DNA from 3 places in the Mesorhizobium sp. Cs1299R1N3 genome. Region 3 is predicted to be linked to each of the others. Evidence: predicted binding sites of a transcription regulator. Region 3 holds the regulator's gene; each other region holds the start of a gene.
The links. The regulator LexA, encoded in region 3, represses DNA repair genes until DNA is damaged. The targets are predictions, from matches to a motif close to TGTTCNNNNTGTGTTCNG.
Positions count from the first base shown of each region.

Region 1: a site for LexA is predicted at 3,266-3,283, ahead of O7B34_RS16915 (helicase-related protein). Genes of this name have one in related genera too.
Region 2: a site for LexA is predicted at 4,083-4,100, ahead of recA (recombinase RecA). Genes of this name have one in related genera too.

Region 1 covers NZ_JAPYKQ010000007.1:15,152-20,795, forward strand. The annotation lists gene O7B34_RS16915 (helicase-related protein) at 1-3,099, opposite strand, end outside; gene O7B34_RS16920 (hypothetical protein) at 3,398-3,634, opposite strand; gene O7B34_RS16925 (TetR/AcrR family transcriptional regulator) at 3,779-4,366, opposite strand; gene O7B34_RS16930 (FAD-dependent oxidoreductase) at 4,439-5,644, shown strand, end outside.
Region 2 covers NZ_JAPYKQ010000002.1:256,779-262,422, forward strand. The annotation lists gene O7B34_RS06585 (STM3941 family protein) at 1-607, opposite strand, end outside; gene sufA (Fe-S cluster assembly scaffold SufA) at 606-986, shown strand; gene O7B34_RS06595 (GFA family protein) at 1,022-1,519, opposite strand; gene O7B34_RS06600 (TfoX/Sxy family protein) at 1,611-1,934, shown strand; gene O7B34_RS06605 (pseudouridine-5'-phosphate glycosidase) at 1,936-2,853, opposite strand; gene O7B34_RS06610 (carbohydrate kinase family protein) at 2,911-3,855, opposite strand; gene recA (recombinase RecA) at 4,158-5,258, shown strand; gene alaS (alanine--tRNA ligase) at 5,530-5,644, shown strand, end outside.
Region 3 covers NZ_JAPYKQ010000002.1:603,368-609,011, reverse strand. The annotation lists gene O7B34_RS08375 (ABC transporter permease) at 1-60, opposite strand, end outside; gene O7B34_RS08370 (ABC transporter ATP-binding protein) at 66-845, opposite strand; gene O7B34_RS08365 (ABC transporter substrate-binding protein) at 904-1,890, opposite strand; gene O7B34_RS08360 (GntR family transcriptional regulator) at 2,044-2,817, shown strand; gene lexA (transcriptional repressor LexA) at 3,226-3,969, shown strand; gene O7B34_RS08350 (ComEC/Rec2 family competence protein) at 3,963-5,644, opposite strand, start outside.

The DNA.
Region 1 (5,644 bases), on a different contig from region 3:
GGCGGCATCGGCCGTCGCATTGCCTCGGCCGCGCGCCTGTCCGTTCTGCGGGCGGTTGTTGCGGCCTTCGCGATGGCGCGGACGCTGGTCAAAGCGACCTTGGCGCCACAACAGGATCGGCTTTGGCGCTTCGGCTTCCGGCACGTGTTCGCCGGCAGCTTCCGCAACTGCCACTGGTTCGGTGGCTTCCGTCGGCGCGGAGGCCTCGACGGTCGGCTCCGCCGCTGCGGCGTTCTCTTCTGTGGGCGCGGCTTCAATCTCGGCAGTTTCAGGTTCGGCCTGCGGTTCAACCGGCGCCGGCTCGACCGGTTCAACGGCGGCTTCGGCTACTTGCGCCTCTTCACCGGCAACTTCAGCCGTGGCTTCCGCCTGTGCTTGCGCGACAGGCTCTGCTGCCGTTTCCGCGATGACCTCGGCCGGAGTTTCGATGGCGGCCTCGGCGGCTGCCGTTGCCGAACCCTCGGCCGCTGCCTCCACGGCCGCATCTACAGCGCCGGCTTCCGTTACTGCGGCTTCCACTGCCGCCTCTTCCGCCGCCTTGGCTTGTTCCGCGCGGGCTGCCTCGTCGGCTGCCTGCTTGGCTGCGGCGGCTTCCCGCGCGGCAGTGTCCTGCGCTTCCAGCCGGGCCTTGACTTCAGCAGCCGGTTTCGGCTCGGCGCGATAGCCTAGGCCCTTGAGGATCTCTTCCATGTCGTCGGCGGTGGCGCCGAGGATCGACATCATCGGCGGCGTCACCATGAAGGACTGGCCGTCATAGGCGCCGTCCGGTCGTTGGCCGAGGCCGGGCTTCCAGTTGGTCGCCGGGCGGATCAGGTCGGCCAGCCGCTCGAGAATATCGATGCGTACGGCGCGGCGGCCGAGATTGCGGTAGCCGGCAAGCTTGTAGAACGCCTTGTCGAAGGCCGGATCGATGACCACCGAGGTGCGGCCCGACGCCAGCGCATGGACGACGTCGCCGAAGCCAGGCTTGTCCTTGCCGTCGTTCTTCAGCGCCCACAGCAAGGTCACCAGTCCGGCGGGTGCCGGCTTGATCATAGCCGGCACGAAGACGTGGTAGGCACCGAAGCGCACGCCGAGCCGGCGAAGTGCCGCGCGACCTTCCTGGTCGAGCGACTTCATCTCCTCGGCGATGTCGCGGCGATTGATGAGGCCGAAATTCTCGACCAGCTGGAAGGCGATGCCGCGGCCGATGCCGGAAATCTGCTCGGCATTCTTCAAGTCGACCAGTGGCTTCAGCAGGGATTCGATCTGGAAATTGACGAAGCGTTCGGCGCGCGCGGCGACCCTGTCGCGCGCCGGGCCGGTCAGCTGTTCGTCGGCCAAAAGCACCAGGCGCGGCTTCAGCGCGTCCTCGCCCGAAACCAGCGTGCCGATCGGCGCGCCGATCCAGCGCAGCGTGCCGTCCGAACCGAGCGCGAGATCGCCATTGGCGCAGGCGCCGAAGCGCTCCGCGCGTGCCTCGAATTCGGCGGCCAGCGCCTTTTGCGCGGCCGTGCGCACGGCCTTGGCGTCCTCGCCGCCGGCGGTCTGGTCGGCGGTGAAACGGAACCCTTGCAACTCGCCGACATGATGGCCTTCGACAAGGACGGTTCCGGTAGGGCTGATTTCGGCTTCAGGCATGGTATTTTCTCTAAGGCGCCGCATGAGGACGGAAGTCCTGCGGTCTACGAAGCGTTTCGTCAACCGCTCATGCAGCGCATCCGACAATCTGTCTTCGATTTCGCGCGTCTTTTCCCGCCAGTGTGCCTGATCGGCCAGCCAGCCGGGCCGGTTCGACACGAATGTCCAGGTGCGGATCTGGGCGATGCGGTGCGACAGCGTATCGATGTCGCCCTCGGTGGTGTCGGCGCGGCGCACCTGCTCGGCCATGTAATTCTCGTCGACATGGCCATGGCGGGCGAGGTCCATGTAGATCGAGGCGATGAGATCGGCATGCTGGGCCGGCGCAATCTTGCGATAGTCGGGCAGCGCGCAGGCTTCCCACAGCAGCGCCACGCGTTTTGCATCGGTTGCGAGCGCGCGGATGTCTTCGTCGCGGGAGAGATGTTCGAGCGCTTGTGCATCGACGGCCGGCAGCGCGCGTGTCAGGCCCTCGACCGGGGCGTTGGTTTCGATCGATCGCTTCAGCGCATCAAGGCTGACGAAATCGAATTGCGCGGTGCGCCATTGCAGCACCTTCACCGGGTCGAAGTCATGGCCCTCGATCTTCTGGACCAAATCCTCTTCGAGCGGATCGACCTGGCCGGTGACGCCAAACGTGCCGTCGCGCAGATGCCGGCCGGCGCGGCCGGCGATCTGGCCGAGTTCGGCCGCCGTCAGATTGCGGTACTGGTAGCCGTCGAACTTGCGGTTCTGGGCAAAGGCGACATGGTCGAGATCGAGGTTGAGGCCCATGCCGATCGCGTCGGTGGCAATGAGGTAGTCGACATCACCCGACTGGAACAGCGCCACCTGGGCATTGCGGGTGCGGGGTGACAGCGCCCCGAGCACGACGGCCGCACCGCCCTGCTGGCGGCGGATCAACTCGGCGATAGCGTAGACCTCGTCGGCGGAGAAGGCGACGATCGCGGTACGCCGTGGCAGGCGGGTCAATTTCTTGGAGCCGGCATAGGCCAGATGCGACAGCCGCGGCCGCGTCACCACCGAGACGCCCTTCAGCAGCCGCTGGAGGATGCCGTGCATCGTGGCCGCGCCGAGCAGCAGCGTTTCCTGGCGGCCGCGCAGATGCAGGATACGGTCGGTGAAGATATGGCCGCGCTCGAGGTCGCCGGCCAGTTGCACCTCGTCGATGGCGACGAAGGCGGCATCGGTCTCGCGCGGCATGGCTTCGACGGTGCAGACCGAATATTTGGCGCCTTGCGGCTGGATCTTCTCCTCGCCGGTGATCAACGCCACCTTGTGGGCTCCGACCTTCTCGCAGACGCGCGTGTAGACCTCGCGGGCCAGCAGCCTCAGGGGCAAGCCGATGACGCCGGTTTCGTGCGCCACCATGCGCTCGATGGCGAGATGGGTCTTGCCGGTGTTGGTGGGGCCAAGCACCGCGGTCACGTCGCGGCCCGACAGGATCAGCGGCTCGGTGTGTTTCTGCTGGATGTTCATCGGCTCGGAAATAAGGCTTTCTGGCCTCTCGTGGTCGGGAGCGTGCCTGGACGGCGCGTATGACAGCCGACACATAGGGATTTCGGGCGCGAAGCGAAAGCGGAATGTTCCAACCGGTTTCCGAAGACGTCCGCGTCAGCCCGCAAATCAGCCCCTGCTTAACAGTTGGAACGAGTCTGGAACGAATCGGCGACGAATCGGTGACTCCGTCAGATTCAGCTTTTGTTCACGGCTAGATATGGATTTTGTGACCACGAGTCTCACCACATGCTGAATCGCCGGATTGGCCCGTTTTATGCTAGGCGGGCTTTGCCGTTAACTTTTGCCTGTGAACGATGCGGGAGGATCGGTATGCCCCGCTCAAGGTTCTGAAATCGTTAATCTTTCTGAACTCGATATTAAGGAATAGCAGGCAATCGCGGCCATTAATGTTAACATTGCGCTCAAAGCCGGAACGAATCGGCGACAAATCAGCGTCAGAGGTTTTTTCTCCTTTTGTTCCCTCAATATCTTGTGTTGTGAACAGCTTATCCACCGAGAATCCACAGGCTTGATCACAGGGTTTCGCACAGACGCGCTGCCGCCATTAACCTTTGCGTGCCGGAACAGGACATGGCGGGTTAGAGGGCCCGATAATGTCGTGATCAGGCGCACGGTAATGCTCGCCGCCGGTTCAGGATTAATCCGCCCCGGTTGCATAGCGCTGCAGGACCGGACCGACATCCCTGATGATTTCTTCGTGCGATAAGGCCACGACGGGCGGCAGCCGCAGCAGATATCGGCACGTCGCCAGACCCAGCAACTGGCTGGCGACGAGGCCGGCGCGCCGGCCGGCATCGGCGGGGTCGCCGAACGGTGCCACAACCGGCCGGACCTGAGTGGCGAATACGTCGCGCACCTTCTCCGCGGCGAATTCATTGGACGCAGCCGAGCGCAGGAGAATGACCATGCCGGTGGCGCTGGGAGAATTCTCCCAAGTGCGAAGAAAACGCCGGATGATCGCGTCGCCGATGGAAGCGCGGTCGGTCACCTGCGTTGCGGGCAGTTGCAGGTCGAACAGCGCCGCCCTGGCGAACAGCTCATCCTTGCTGCGGAAATAGCGGATCACCATCGCGGGATCGATCGAAGCGAGCGCTGCGATGTCACGGATAGAAGCGCCGCCATAGCCGTGCTCGGAGAACAACTGCCTCGCCGCGTCGAGGATTTGTGCACGGGTGCGGTCGGACTTGCTCGGTTTTTTTGGCTGATTCGTGCTCATGAAATCCATATGCCAACGACCGTTGACAAATTCAAGCGCTCCAAATAAAAGTCACCGATCGTTGACAAATGGAGAGAGGAAATGCTGCCCGATACCACCGAAGTCCTGATCATTGGCGCCGGCCCGACCGGCCTGGCGCTGTCCATCGCCCTGCACCAGGCCGGCGTCGACCACGTCCTGGTCGACCGCCTTGCCGATGGCCTCAACACCTCACGCGCCGGAGTAATCCACGCGCAGACACTGGAAACACTGGCACCGCTCGGCGTCACCGGGCGCCTGGTTGAACTCGGGCTGAAGCTCGACAACTTCGCCATTCGCGATCGTGACCGGACGCTGGTCAATCTCAACTTCTCCGGTCTGCCCACGGCATATCCCTATGCGCTGATGATCCCGCAGAACCTGACCGAGAGGGTGCTTGCCGAACGCATCGCCGAACTGGGCGGCGTCGTCCATCGCGGCGTCGAGGCGAAAATGGTTATGCAGGACCAGGACGGCGCACGCGCTACCCTCGTTCAGAACGGCCGCGAAAAGACGATCTACGCACGCTACGTGGTCGGTGGGGACGGCATGCATAGCGTGGTTCGTGAGGCGGCTAGCATCGGCTTCGACGGCGAGCCCTATGCCGGGTCCTTTGTTCTTGCCGATGTGCGCCTCGACTGGCCGCTCGGGCCGACGGAGGTTTCATTGCTGTTCTCGCCGGCTGGACTGGTCGTCGTGGCGCCTCTGCCGGATGGATCGTACCGAATCGTGGCGACCATGGATGAGGCGCCGGAGCAGCCTGGTATTTCCGACATCCAGGCGCTCCTGGACAGCCGTGGACCGTCGGCGAGCCCGGCGAAGGTGCTCGACCTGAGTTGGAGTACACGTTTTCGCGTTCATCATCGCATCGCCAAGTCCTATCGCCATCGGTCGTTGTTCGTCATGGGCGATGCTGCCCATGTGCACAGCCCCGCCGGCGGTCAAGGCATGAACACCGGTCTGATCGATGCCGTGGTGCTGGGAGAATTACTCGGCGACGTGATCAACGGCATCCGCGGGGAAAGCGAACTCGACCTTTACGAGACGCTTCGCCGTCCAGCGGCGCAGGAAGTGATTGACCTCGCGGGCAGGCTGACCGGCATGGCACTCACGCGCACCCCGTTCCGGCGCTTCCTGCGCAACCTCGTCCTCAACTTCGTCAATATCAACCCGATCGCCAAGCGCAAGATTTCACTGAAGCTGTCAGGTCTCAGCCGGGCCGATATGGCCAAGCTGCCGGCACCGTCACAATCGGGTGTGCGTAAGCAG
Region 2 (5,644 bases), 350 kb from region 3:
TCCTATTTGGTCCCCGACTCCAGCGCGCCATTTTGGTCAAAGACGAATTCTGCCAGACGCTCTCCAGGACTTCTACCAAAAGGAACTTTTGTCGCCGATGGCTCCGCTCCGAAATGCGCTTCACGGCGCTCCATGGAATGAATTCGGCCGACAAGCGGACGTCCCAAAAGCCCTTTGGCGATAAAATTAGCGTTGGCCGGTTCAAGTCGAAAAGACGCACTACGACAATCACAAAAGTGGCGGCGGACAAAATTGCACCTGTCCAACCGAGAATTTGTTCGAAACCAGTGGGAGCGATGCCCGGCAGTAGCGGCCAGCCTAATGCAAGGCACAGGGTTCCTACCATCACCAATAAGATAGCACCCAAGCCGAGCCGAGCAGGAGATGAGCGAAACTCAACCGTTCGATTGGTGTCAAATGGCATTCGGCTTTCCCGCCATGTCATCGTCGGCGTTGCGTTGAACATACCTAGTGGACATTTAATTTCGATTGCCGTCTTTTGAAATAGAGCCTCGATCGGGTTGCACTGGGCAGAAAACTTCACCATTTTAGGTGAGGAATCATTCGGCAGGCCTTGAACCTGCATGGAATGGAGAAGGAAAGACATGGGACGCTTTGCCGTCATCACGATGACCGAAAAGGCCGCCGACCGGGTGCGCGAGATCGTCGCCACGCGCGACAACGCGCATGGCATTCGCCTCGGCATCAAGAAGGGCGGCTGCGCCGGCATGGAATATACGGTCGACCTAGTGACCGAGCCGAACGCCAAGGACGACCACATCGAGCGCGACGGCGCCCATGTCTATGTCGCGCCGGAAGCAGCACTTTTCCTGTTCGGCACCGAGATGGATTTCGAGCAGACGACGCTGCGCACTGGCTTCACCTTCCGCAACCCGAACCAGAGTTCGGCCTGCGGCTGCGGCGAATCGGTCGAATTGAAGCCCGCCGATCTGAAAGCCTTGGCCGAGGCGCGCGCTTCGGCCTGAGCATTTCCTTGGCCCCGTAAACGGGGAGAAGAAAGCTAATCCACCCACATGCCTGTCCGCTTGTGCCAGTCGGCGATCGATTCCTTGGGATAGACGTCGAACACCTTGTCCTTCGGCCCGACATCGGGCTCGACCCAGTTCGCCTTGTATTTCAGCATCAGATGCACTTTTTCGGGCGGCTTCGGCAGGTCGCTGTCGATCGCCGAGGCGAAGGGATGCACCAGTTCCGGCCAGGTCGGGTCGTAGAGCCAGAGCGCCGACCCGCATTTGCGGCAAAAATTGCGCTCGCCGGTCGAGACCTCGCAGTTGGGATGCTCGTCGTCCTCGATCTCGGCGCGATAGACGCCAAGGTTTCTCTTGCCCCTGATGTTCAGCGTTTCGTAGTCGGCGCCGAGATTGATGGCGAAACCGCCGCCGCCCTGCTGCTTGCGGCAGATCGAGCAGTAGCACAGCATGAACGGCACGGGCGTGTGGCTTTCCACTTCGAAACGCACGGCGTTGCAGCGACAGGACCCCTTGAGCAGCACAGGCATGGCAAAAATCTCCGACAGGATAGCCTCAACCTGTCAGCATGATTTTGGTTGCGGCGATGACAAGGCCAAATGCCGGTGACATGATCGCGGCATGGACAATGAACGCATCGCCGAACTGTTCGAGGGCCTCGGTCCGGTCAGCATCCGAAAACTGTTCGGCGGCAAGGGCATCTATTTCGACGGCGTCATCGTCGCCATTGTCCTGCGTGGCGAATTGCTGCTGAAAGCCGACGAACAAAGCGCGCCGGATTTCGAATCCGCGGGCTGCCGGCAGTGGACCTATACCGGCACGCGCCACGGCAAGCTGGTGGCGATGCCCTACTGGAGCATTCCCGACAGCGCTTTTGACGATCCGGATGAAATGACGGTCTGGGCACGCCGCGCCTATGAGGCGGGGCGGCGCGCCGGCAAGTGACCTACAAAGCCTTGGCGATCTCAGCCGCCAGCCTTGCATTGTTCTCGACCAGCGCGATGTTCGTCTTCAGGCTGCGGCCGCCGGTGAGTTCGAGGATTTTTCCCAGCAGGAACGGCGTCACCGCCTTGCCGGTGACGTTGAGGGCTTCGGCCGCCTTCTGCGCGGCTTCGATGTAGCCCGCCATTTCTTCAGCGGGGATTTCGTGGTTTTCCGGCACCGGATTGGCAATCAGCAAGCCGCCGCCCAAACCCAGAGCCAGGCGCGTCTGATAGAAATGCGCGATGTCTTCCGGCTTGTGCAGCGTCAATGGCGCCCGGAACGGCGACTGCCGCGACCAGAAGGCCGGCATCGTCTCGCAGCCATGGCCGATGACGGGCACGCCGCGCGTCTCCAGCACTTCCAGCGTCTTTTCGATGTCGAGGATCGCCTTGGCGCCGGCCGAGACGACGATGACCGGCGTGCGCGCCAGTTCATCGAGGTCGGCCGAGATGTCGAAACTCTTTTCCGCGCCCTTGTGCACGCCGCCGATGCCGCCGGTGGCGAATACTTTTATCCCGACCATGTCAGCCGCGATCATGGTCGCCGCGACCGTGGTGCCCCCGGTGCGGCCTTGCGCGACGGCGAAGCCGAGATCGGCGCGCGACAGCTTCATGGCGTCACCCGTCATCGCCAGCGATTCGCGCTCGCCGTCGGAGAGGCCGATCTTGATGCGGCCGCCAATTACGGCGATCGTCGCCGGCACCGCGCCGCCGTCAGCGATGATCTTTTCGACATTGGCCGCCATGGCGCCATTGTCGGGATAGGGCATGCCATGGGTGATGATGGTGCTTTCGAGCGCCACCACCGGACGCCCGGCGGCCAGGGCTTGCGCCACCGGTGCGTGGATATCGATGAAAGGGCGGGCGGTTTCTGGCGTCATCTCTGATCTCCAATCCGGAGTGCGGCGCATCCACTGCGCTCTATGAATTTGCCGGTCTCATGCCACTTCCCTGGCATCGGGCACAAGGGCCAGCGCCTCCGCGAAGCTCGACGCGGTGAATTCGGGCACCGCGTTGGCGCTTTCGATGGCCAGGATTGCCGCCGCGACGCCTTCGCGCAGGGCCTGGCGCAATGGCAGGCCGCGCAGCAGCGCCGCGACCGTCGCGCCCGCCAGCGCGTCGCCGGCGCCGGTGACATCGGCGACTTTTCTGGGGGCAGGCGGCACGATCGAGAAGGCGCCCGTACCGTCGAAACCCAGCACAGGGCCACTGCCTGCCGTGACCACGCCGCTGGCAAGGCCGCTGCTCCGCAACCCGTCGATCATTTCCTGCTCGCCGGCACTTGCATTGACGCCGGCCAGCACAGCGGCCTCCCGTCGGTTCATGAAGAGTTGGGCCAGCCCGCCGAGCACCGGTATCAGCCGCGTCACCTTGGCCGGCGAAATCGCGATGGCGAAAACCGGTTTATCGGCGGCGAGCGACAGCAACCCCTCCAGTGCGGCCGACGGCAGGTTGGCGTCGCACAGGATGGCATCCGCGGCGGCCACTTCCTGGCGTATCTTGGAACGCCTGATCTGCTTGGGAAAAGCCAGGTCGTACAGCGCCATGTCGGCAAAGCCGACGATCAGTTCGCCCTCGCGGTCGATCAGCGCCGTGTAGCTCGGCGTGGTACGGTCGAGGAACACCGCCGAAAGATCGGCGATGCCAGCCTCGGCGATGGCCCGTGAAACCGTATCGGCTGACGCATCGCCACCGCGCACCGAAAGCAGCGATGCGCAGAGGCCGCGCCGCACCATGCTGCGCAACGCATTGAAGACGCCACCGCCGACATCCTCGCGCATCGTGCCGGGATTGGAGGCGGCCGGCACATAGAGGCCGGACACCTGGCCACGCCGGTCGATATGGGCACCGCCCACGGCCAGTATCTTCGCGGATTCCACCATGGCGGCGATATGACCTTTGTTGTTGGGGCCGCACAAGCGCTACAATGCGCGACAGAGCTTCGCATGCAGGACGGCGATTCGGCCGGACTATAGGATCGAGCTGTTTGGCCCAATGCGGAGCCTGTTCCTGCCCGGGCGGAGCCTGTTCCTGCCCGGGTTTGCGAGACAAAAAAAGAACAAATCAGGATATCGCTTGTTTTTCAATTGGTTGTCACCCCTTGCCAAATGAGAACAAAAAAGGTACAAAATGACAAGGATTACGGATTGTCCGGCCTTCATTGACGACCAAGGGGTGATGTATCATGGCTCAGAATTCTTTGCGGCTGGTAGAGGATAAGGCAGTGGACAAATCAAAGGCTCTGGATGCGGCGCTGTCGCAAATCGAGCGGGCTTTCGGCAAGGGCTCGATCATGCGGCTCGGCGCCAACGAGCAGGTCGTCGAGATCGAAACGGTGCCGACAGGCTCGCTCGGCCTCGACATCGCGCTCGGCGTCGGCGGCCTGCCGCGCGGCCGTATCATCGAAATCTATGGCCCGGAAAGCTCGGGCAAGACGACGCTGGCCCTGCACACCGTGGCCGAGGCCCAGAAGAAGGGCGGCATCTGCGCCTTCGTCGATGCCGAACATGCGCTCGATCCGGTCTACGCCCGCAAGCTCGGCGTCGATCTTGAAAACCTGCTGATCTCGCAGCCCGACACCGGCGAGCAGGCGCTGGAGATTTGCGACACGCTGGTGCGTTCCGGCGCCATCGACGTGCTGGTGGTCGATTCGGTGGCGGCGCTGACGCCGCGCGCCGAAATCGAGGGCGAGATGGGCGATTCCTTGCCCGGCCTGCAGGCCCGCCTGATGAGCCAGGCGCTGCGCAAGCTGACCGCCTCGATCTCTCGCTCCAACACCATGGTCATCTTCATCAACCAGATCCGCATGAAGATCGGCGTCATGTTCGGTTCGCCCGAGACGACGACCGGCGGCAACGCGCTGAAATTCTACGCCTCGGTGCGTCTCGACATCCGCCGTATCGGCTCGGTCAAGGATCGCGACGAGGTGGTCGGCAACCAGACCCGCGTCAAGGTGGTCAAGAACAAGCTGGCGCCGCCCTTCAAGGTGGTCGAGTTCGACATCATGTATGGCGAGGGCGTCTCCAAGACTGGCGAGCTGGTCGATCTCGGCGTCAAGGCCGGTGTGGTCGAGAAGTCGGGCGCCTGGTTCTCCTATAATTCGCAGCGTCTCGGCCAGGGCCGCGAGAACGCCAAACTGTTCCTGCGCGACAATCCCGACACCGCGCGCGAGATCGAGCTGGCGCTCAGGCAGAATGCCGGGTTGATCGCCGAAAAGTTCCTCGAAAACGGTGGCTCAGAGGGCAATGGCGACGACGGTTTTGAGGACGAAGCCGGCGCGATGTAGGGCAGCGCCAGAGTTTGGCCATAAATCCAGCCTATTATCTGATGCTTAAGTAACAGAGTTCTGTAGTACCGCGTTCCAAACCGCCGGCCTTCGCGCCGGCGGTTTTCGTTTGCGTGCCTGCGTAAGTGCCGGTGCAAAGCGCGAATTGGCCCAATTCCGTGTTTCTGGACAGGGTCAAGAGCTACGGCTAAAAGGCCAACTCCATCTTCTAGAAAACACAGAGCCATCTCCCGCCGGTCCGGCCGGCGGCTCTCTTGAAAAGGCAGTATCCATGAGTGGCGTGAACGAGATCCGGTCGACATTTCTCGACTATTTCCGCAAGGAGGGCCACGAGGTCGTGGCCTCGAGCCCGCTCGTGCCGCGCAACGATCCGACATTGATGTTCA
Region 3 (5,644 bases):
CGCCAAGGTGACCGGCATGATAGCGACGAAGCTGGCGAGAACGTCCTGAACAAAACCCATGATGATCAGCTCGCCAGCAACATGCGATCGGTTTTGACGGAGAAATGGCCGATCAGATCGATAACCGTGACCCTCGCCTTCTCCTCGCCGCTAACTTCCAGAAGGACGCGGCCCGCGTCGAGCATGATCACGCGGCTGCCATAGTCGACGGCGTGCTGCATGTTGTGGGTCACCATCAAAGTCGTCAGCTTCAGCGCGCTGACGGCGCGCACCGTCGCCTGCATGACAATCTCGGCCGTGCGCGGATCGAGTGCCGCGGTATGTTCGTCGAGCAGCAGCAAGTCAGGCGATCCGCCGACCGCCATGATCAGCGACAAGGATTGCCGCTGCCCGCCCGAGAGCAGGTCGACGCGTGTGTCGAGGCGGTTTTCAAGGCCGAGACCCAGTATCGACAGGCGTTCCCTGTAGGACGCAAGGCGGGTGGCGTTCAGCCCCTGGCGTAAGGTGCGCTTGCTGCTGCGCAAATCAGCCAGCAGCATGTTTTCAGCAACCGTCATGCTGGCGGCGGTGCCGCGCATTGGATCCTGGAATACGCGAGCCAGTCTCGAGGCGCGCTTGTGCACCGGCATACCAGTCACATCGGCGCCATTGATCAAAATCTGGCCGGAATCGAGGATCAGAGCGCCGGAAATGGCATTAAGCATGCTGCTCTTGCCGGCCCCGTTGGAGCCGATGACGATGCCGAACTCGCCTGTGGCCAGCGACAGGCTGAGACCGTCCAGCGCGATCTTCTCGTCAGCCTGGCCCTTGTAGAATACCTTACGCGCGGATCGGATCTCGAGCATCGTTCCTCCCTGACCTCGGGGTGACAGCGCCCGCGCCGTCACCCTCACAGCGCCGATGTCAGTCGACGATGCAGCCGCAATCGGCCATCGAAGCCGGTATCTCGATGCCGAACGCAGCCATCGCCTTGCGCGAGATCAACGCCATGTGGTCCTTGTAGGCCGGGCGTGACGGCGCGATCGTCTTGGGATCCTTGCCTTTGAGGACTTCGGCTGCGATGTTGCCGGCGTTGATCCCGACCTGCGTATAATTCACCGCGAAGCTCGCCGGCACCGTGCCGTTGCGGACCGCGCTGTCATCGGCGTTGACGATCGGGATACCGGCCTGGCGCGCGGCGGCGGAGACAGCGGCGATCGCCGGCTGGATCAGGTTCGAGGTCGGTCCGTAGATCACATCGGCTTTCCCGGCGAGCGAGGCGATGCGTTGCTGGATATCATTGACGTTGTCGATGCCGACTTCCACGACCTCGAAACCGGCGGCCGGTGCCGCCGCCTTGATCTTCTCGATCAGGGCAACGTCGTTGGCTTCACCGGGATTGTAAGGCACGCCAAAGCGCTTGGCGTTTGGTAACAGCTTCTTGGTGAAGGCCATCACCGCGGCAACATCCTGAAGATCGGTGGCGCCGGTCATGCCTTCATCACCGGAGTCCCACGACGGCACGAGCTTGGCCGCCACCGGATCGGTGACCGCGGCGAAGACGATCGGAATGCCGGAGCCCGCGAGCGCTTTCTTGGCGATCTGCGAGACCGGCGTGGTGATGGTGTAGATCAGCTTGGGCTGCTCGGCCTGCAGCTTTGCGATCATCTGCGGCACCAGCGATGCATCGAAATTGGTATGGCTCTCCGTATAGACGACGTCCTTGCCGTCGACGAAGCCATTGTCCGTCAGCGCCTTCTTGAAGCCGGCTATGGCGGCGTTCAATTGCGGATGCTCGCCAAAATTGGCGATGCCGATGCGGATCTGATCGGCGGCGGCACCGCCGGCGCTCACCATCAATGCGCCGGCCACGAACAAACCCGACAGCCAAGCGGATTTCGACTTCAACATCATTTCCTCCCAGATTTGATCGACGCCGCTTGCACCGCGGCTAGTGCGGCGATCATGGTCAGTCCGCCGGCCCGTGTCAAACATTATATATAATTCTTGCCATGCACCTACATCATATATAATTTTCCTCTGCCAGACGATGGATGGACCGTGATGCAGGATCAAACGATCTCCACAAAGACGGAGGCAGCCTATCAGCTGTTGCGGCGCGATATCCTGACGACGCGCCTCATGCCCGGGGCCCCGCTCAAGCTGAGTGCGCTGCGCGGGACCTATGGTGTCGGCTGGACGCCGTTGCGCGAAGCCTTGTCGCGGCTAGAGGCCGAACGCCTGGTCACCGCCATCAGCAATCGTGGTTTTACCGTCGCTCCGGTATCGCGGGCCGAACTGGAGGACCTGGCACGCGCCAGGATGGTGATCGAGATACCCCTGTTCCTCGAATCGATGGAAAAAGGCGGCAAGGAGTGGGAGGATGCCGTTGTCACCGCCCACTACCGGCTCTCCCGTTGCAAGACCGCGGTCGACGATCCTTCGGATGCGGCCGTCGATAAATGGGACGAGAACCACGAGGCTTTCCATGCGGCGCTGCTGAGCGCGGCGACTTCCAATTGGCTCATGCGATTCCGCTCGACCATCGCCGATCAGCTGCGACGGCATCATCGTTTTCTCGGCCTGGCGCCGACATTGCGGGCCGCGGCTGGCCTGAAGGACGGTTATGAAGAGGCAATGGAGGCATTGTGCGAAGCGATTGCGATCGAACACCATACAGCGATCATGGAAGCTGCACTCGATCGTGACGTCGAGCGGGCCAAGGCGCTGATGACGGCGCATATCGGCTATACCCTGCACGTCTATGTCCATAGCGAAGACAGCGGCGCGACCAAATACTCCGCGCGCGCCGGCAGTTTGAAAGCGGGTTCCGGGTGACTTCAGCGCTTGCGCGACGCCTGTTGGCATGCGCTGGCCGGAGTGGGCCAAACGCCTGGATCCATCGCCGCCCCAGAGCTACCAATCGTTGGCGTTTTGGTTTCGTTTCGTTCCGCGAATAATGGATCCATAAATTGTACAATCCACCCGCGAAGAGCCCTCCGAAAGACTGATGCCAAGGCCCATCAGTGGATAGGCCACAGGCCATTAACCAAAACAATTTCAACGCCTGCCGATCGCGGAAGGGGTCGGCCGCAGTCCGCTGCCGCGGCAAAAAACTTCAGACGCGTTAACAAATTCATTAAACTTTAAACGGTTGCGGAACACAACTGGAACGGATAGTGTTTGTTCTGGGTTTGTTTTTTCGATTCTGGTTCAGACCTTTCGTTCAATGCCTTGGGGGCCGCCATGCTGACACGCAAGCAACATGAACTGCTGATGTTTATCCACGAACGGCTCAAGGAAAGCGGGATACCGCCCTCCTTCGACGAAATGAAGGAAGCGCTCGATCTTGCCTCCAAATCGGGCATCCATCGCCTGATCACGGCGCTGGAGGAACGTGGCTTTATTCGCCGGCTACCCAATCGGGCGCGCGCGCTGGAAGTGCTGCGGCTGCCGGACTCGATCGCGCCGGGCCTCAATGCGGCAAAGAAGTTCTCGCCAAGCGTCATCCAGGGCAGCCTTGGCCAAGGCAGTCTCGGCCGCCAGATCAGGCCGGCGACGGCGCCTTCGCGCCTGCCCGCGGCCGGCAACGACGACGATGCGGTTTCAGCCGTGTCCATCCCGGTCATGGGTCGTATCGCCGCCGGTGTGCCGATCGATGCCATCCAGCATCAGACGCATTCGATTTCGGTGCCGCCGGACATGATCATGGGCGGCGAGCACTATGCGCTGGAGGTCAAGGGCGACTCGATGATCGAGGCCGGTATCTTCGACGGCGACACGGTCATCATCCGCAATGCCGATACAGCAAGTCCGGGCGAAATCATCGTGGCGCTGGTCGACGAGGAGGAAGCAACGCTGAAGCGGTTCCGCCGCAAGGGCGCCTCGATCGCGCTCGAAGCCGCCAATCCAGCCTACGAAACACGCATCTTCGGACCGGATCGGGTCAAGGTGCAGGGCAAGCTTGTCGGGCTGATCAGGCGCTACTGAACTGGCTTGCCATCGGGCTTGTCGGCCTTTTTATAGGGGGGCAGCCCCCTCGCCTCGCGTGAGAATTTTCGCTGCTCGTGCCAAGGCCGGTAAGGTCCGTCGACGGCGAATTCGATCGCAGCCGGGCTCGTGGCCGACAGGGGATCGAAGAAGACGGCGGCACTCCCCTTGCGGGCGAGCTGCCGTTTGGTGATGACGAGAACCAGCGGATTGTGGCAGGCGTCATAGGCGGTCGCGTCATTGACGACGATCAGGTCAGCGAAGGCGCAGGCCTTCCAGGTGTTCTTGCGATCCTCGACATAGGCGATGATCGCGCCGGAAGGGTGCCTGGCAAGGCACAGGCCTTCGCGGCAATAAAACGGCGATCCCAGCGGCAGGTCGGTGGGAGCGGAAATATCGAATTGCCCGTCCGTCTTGTCGAACATTTCCGGTAGGACGATTGTTTCGGAGATCAGAGCGCGTTTCCAGTTGTCGGCTGCGAATTCGTTCGGACGTTCCCGGTTGACGGCCAGTTCGCCATTGCCGATCGACAGAGCCACCAGCCGCGCATCTTCCGAGATCAGCACATCGGGCGCGCGCGTGTGCGACACAGTCAACAGACCGGCAAGCGCGAATGGCACCGCCGTGAGCCGGAGCCAGGTCGTCGCCATCGTCGCGATGACCAGCGCGACAGTGACCAGCAGCACGGATTGCTGCGAAATCAGGCCGACTCCATCGACCGGAGAGCGCTCCGATATCCACGCCGATATGGCGATCATCGCTGTCAGGCCCTTGCCCATGAGGTAGAGAGCCGGCCAATCCAACCCGAACGGCATCAGCAACGCGCTGGCGACGGCCAGGAACATCACGACCGACACGATCGGCATGACGGCCAGATTGGCGAACAGGCTGAGCGGCGACACCCGCTGGAAATGCCAGATGGCAAACAGTGCCGTCGCGCTGCCGGCGATGATGGACGTCATGGCCAATCCACCTGTCGCCAGCAGGAATTTTCGCGTCAGAAACCCGGGTAGGGATCGCTTTGGCGGCGGAGGCCTCGTCTTTCCCGCATGGTGGTCGGCCCAGCCGGCATAGGCGCCAACCAAGGCCGCGGTTGCCGCGAACGACATCTGGAAACTCGGGCCGACGACCTCGTGCGGCGAAACCAGGATAACGGCGATCGCCGAGATCGCCAGATTGCGCATGGTTAGCGCCGCGCGATCGAACAAGACGGCGATCAGCATCACCGCCAGCATGATGAAGCTGCGTTCGGCCGCGACGACGACGCCCGAAATGACGAGATAGGCGGCGATCGAAAACAGTGCGGCGGCGGCGGCGTATTTCTTCACCGGCCGGCGCGCGGAAAAGCCTGGAAACAGCGCGAAGGCACCGCGCAGCAGACCCATGATGGTGCCGGCCACCAGCGCCATATGCAGACCCGAAATGGAGATGATGTGATAGATGCCGGTGCGCCGCATCGCTTCGTTGATTTCATCGGGAATGCCGGCCCGCACGCCGACGATCAGCGCCGCCGCGATCTCGCCTTCGGCGCCGCCAATGCTGCCCCTGATGTGGTCGGCGATGGCTTCGCGGGCATTTTCGATGCCTGAAAACACGCGTGCCGGCAGCGGCATCTCACCGGCTTTGGCGGAGACAACCGTTGGATTGCCGAGAAAGAAGCCGCTGCCGCCGATGC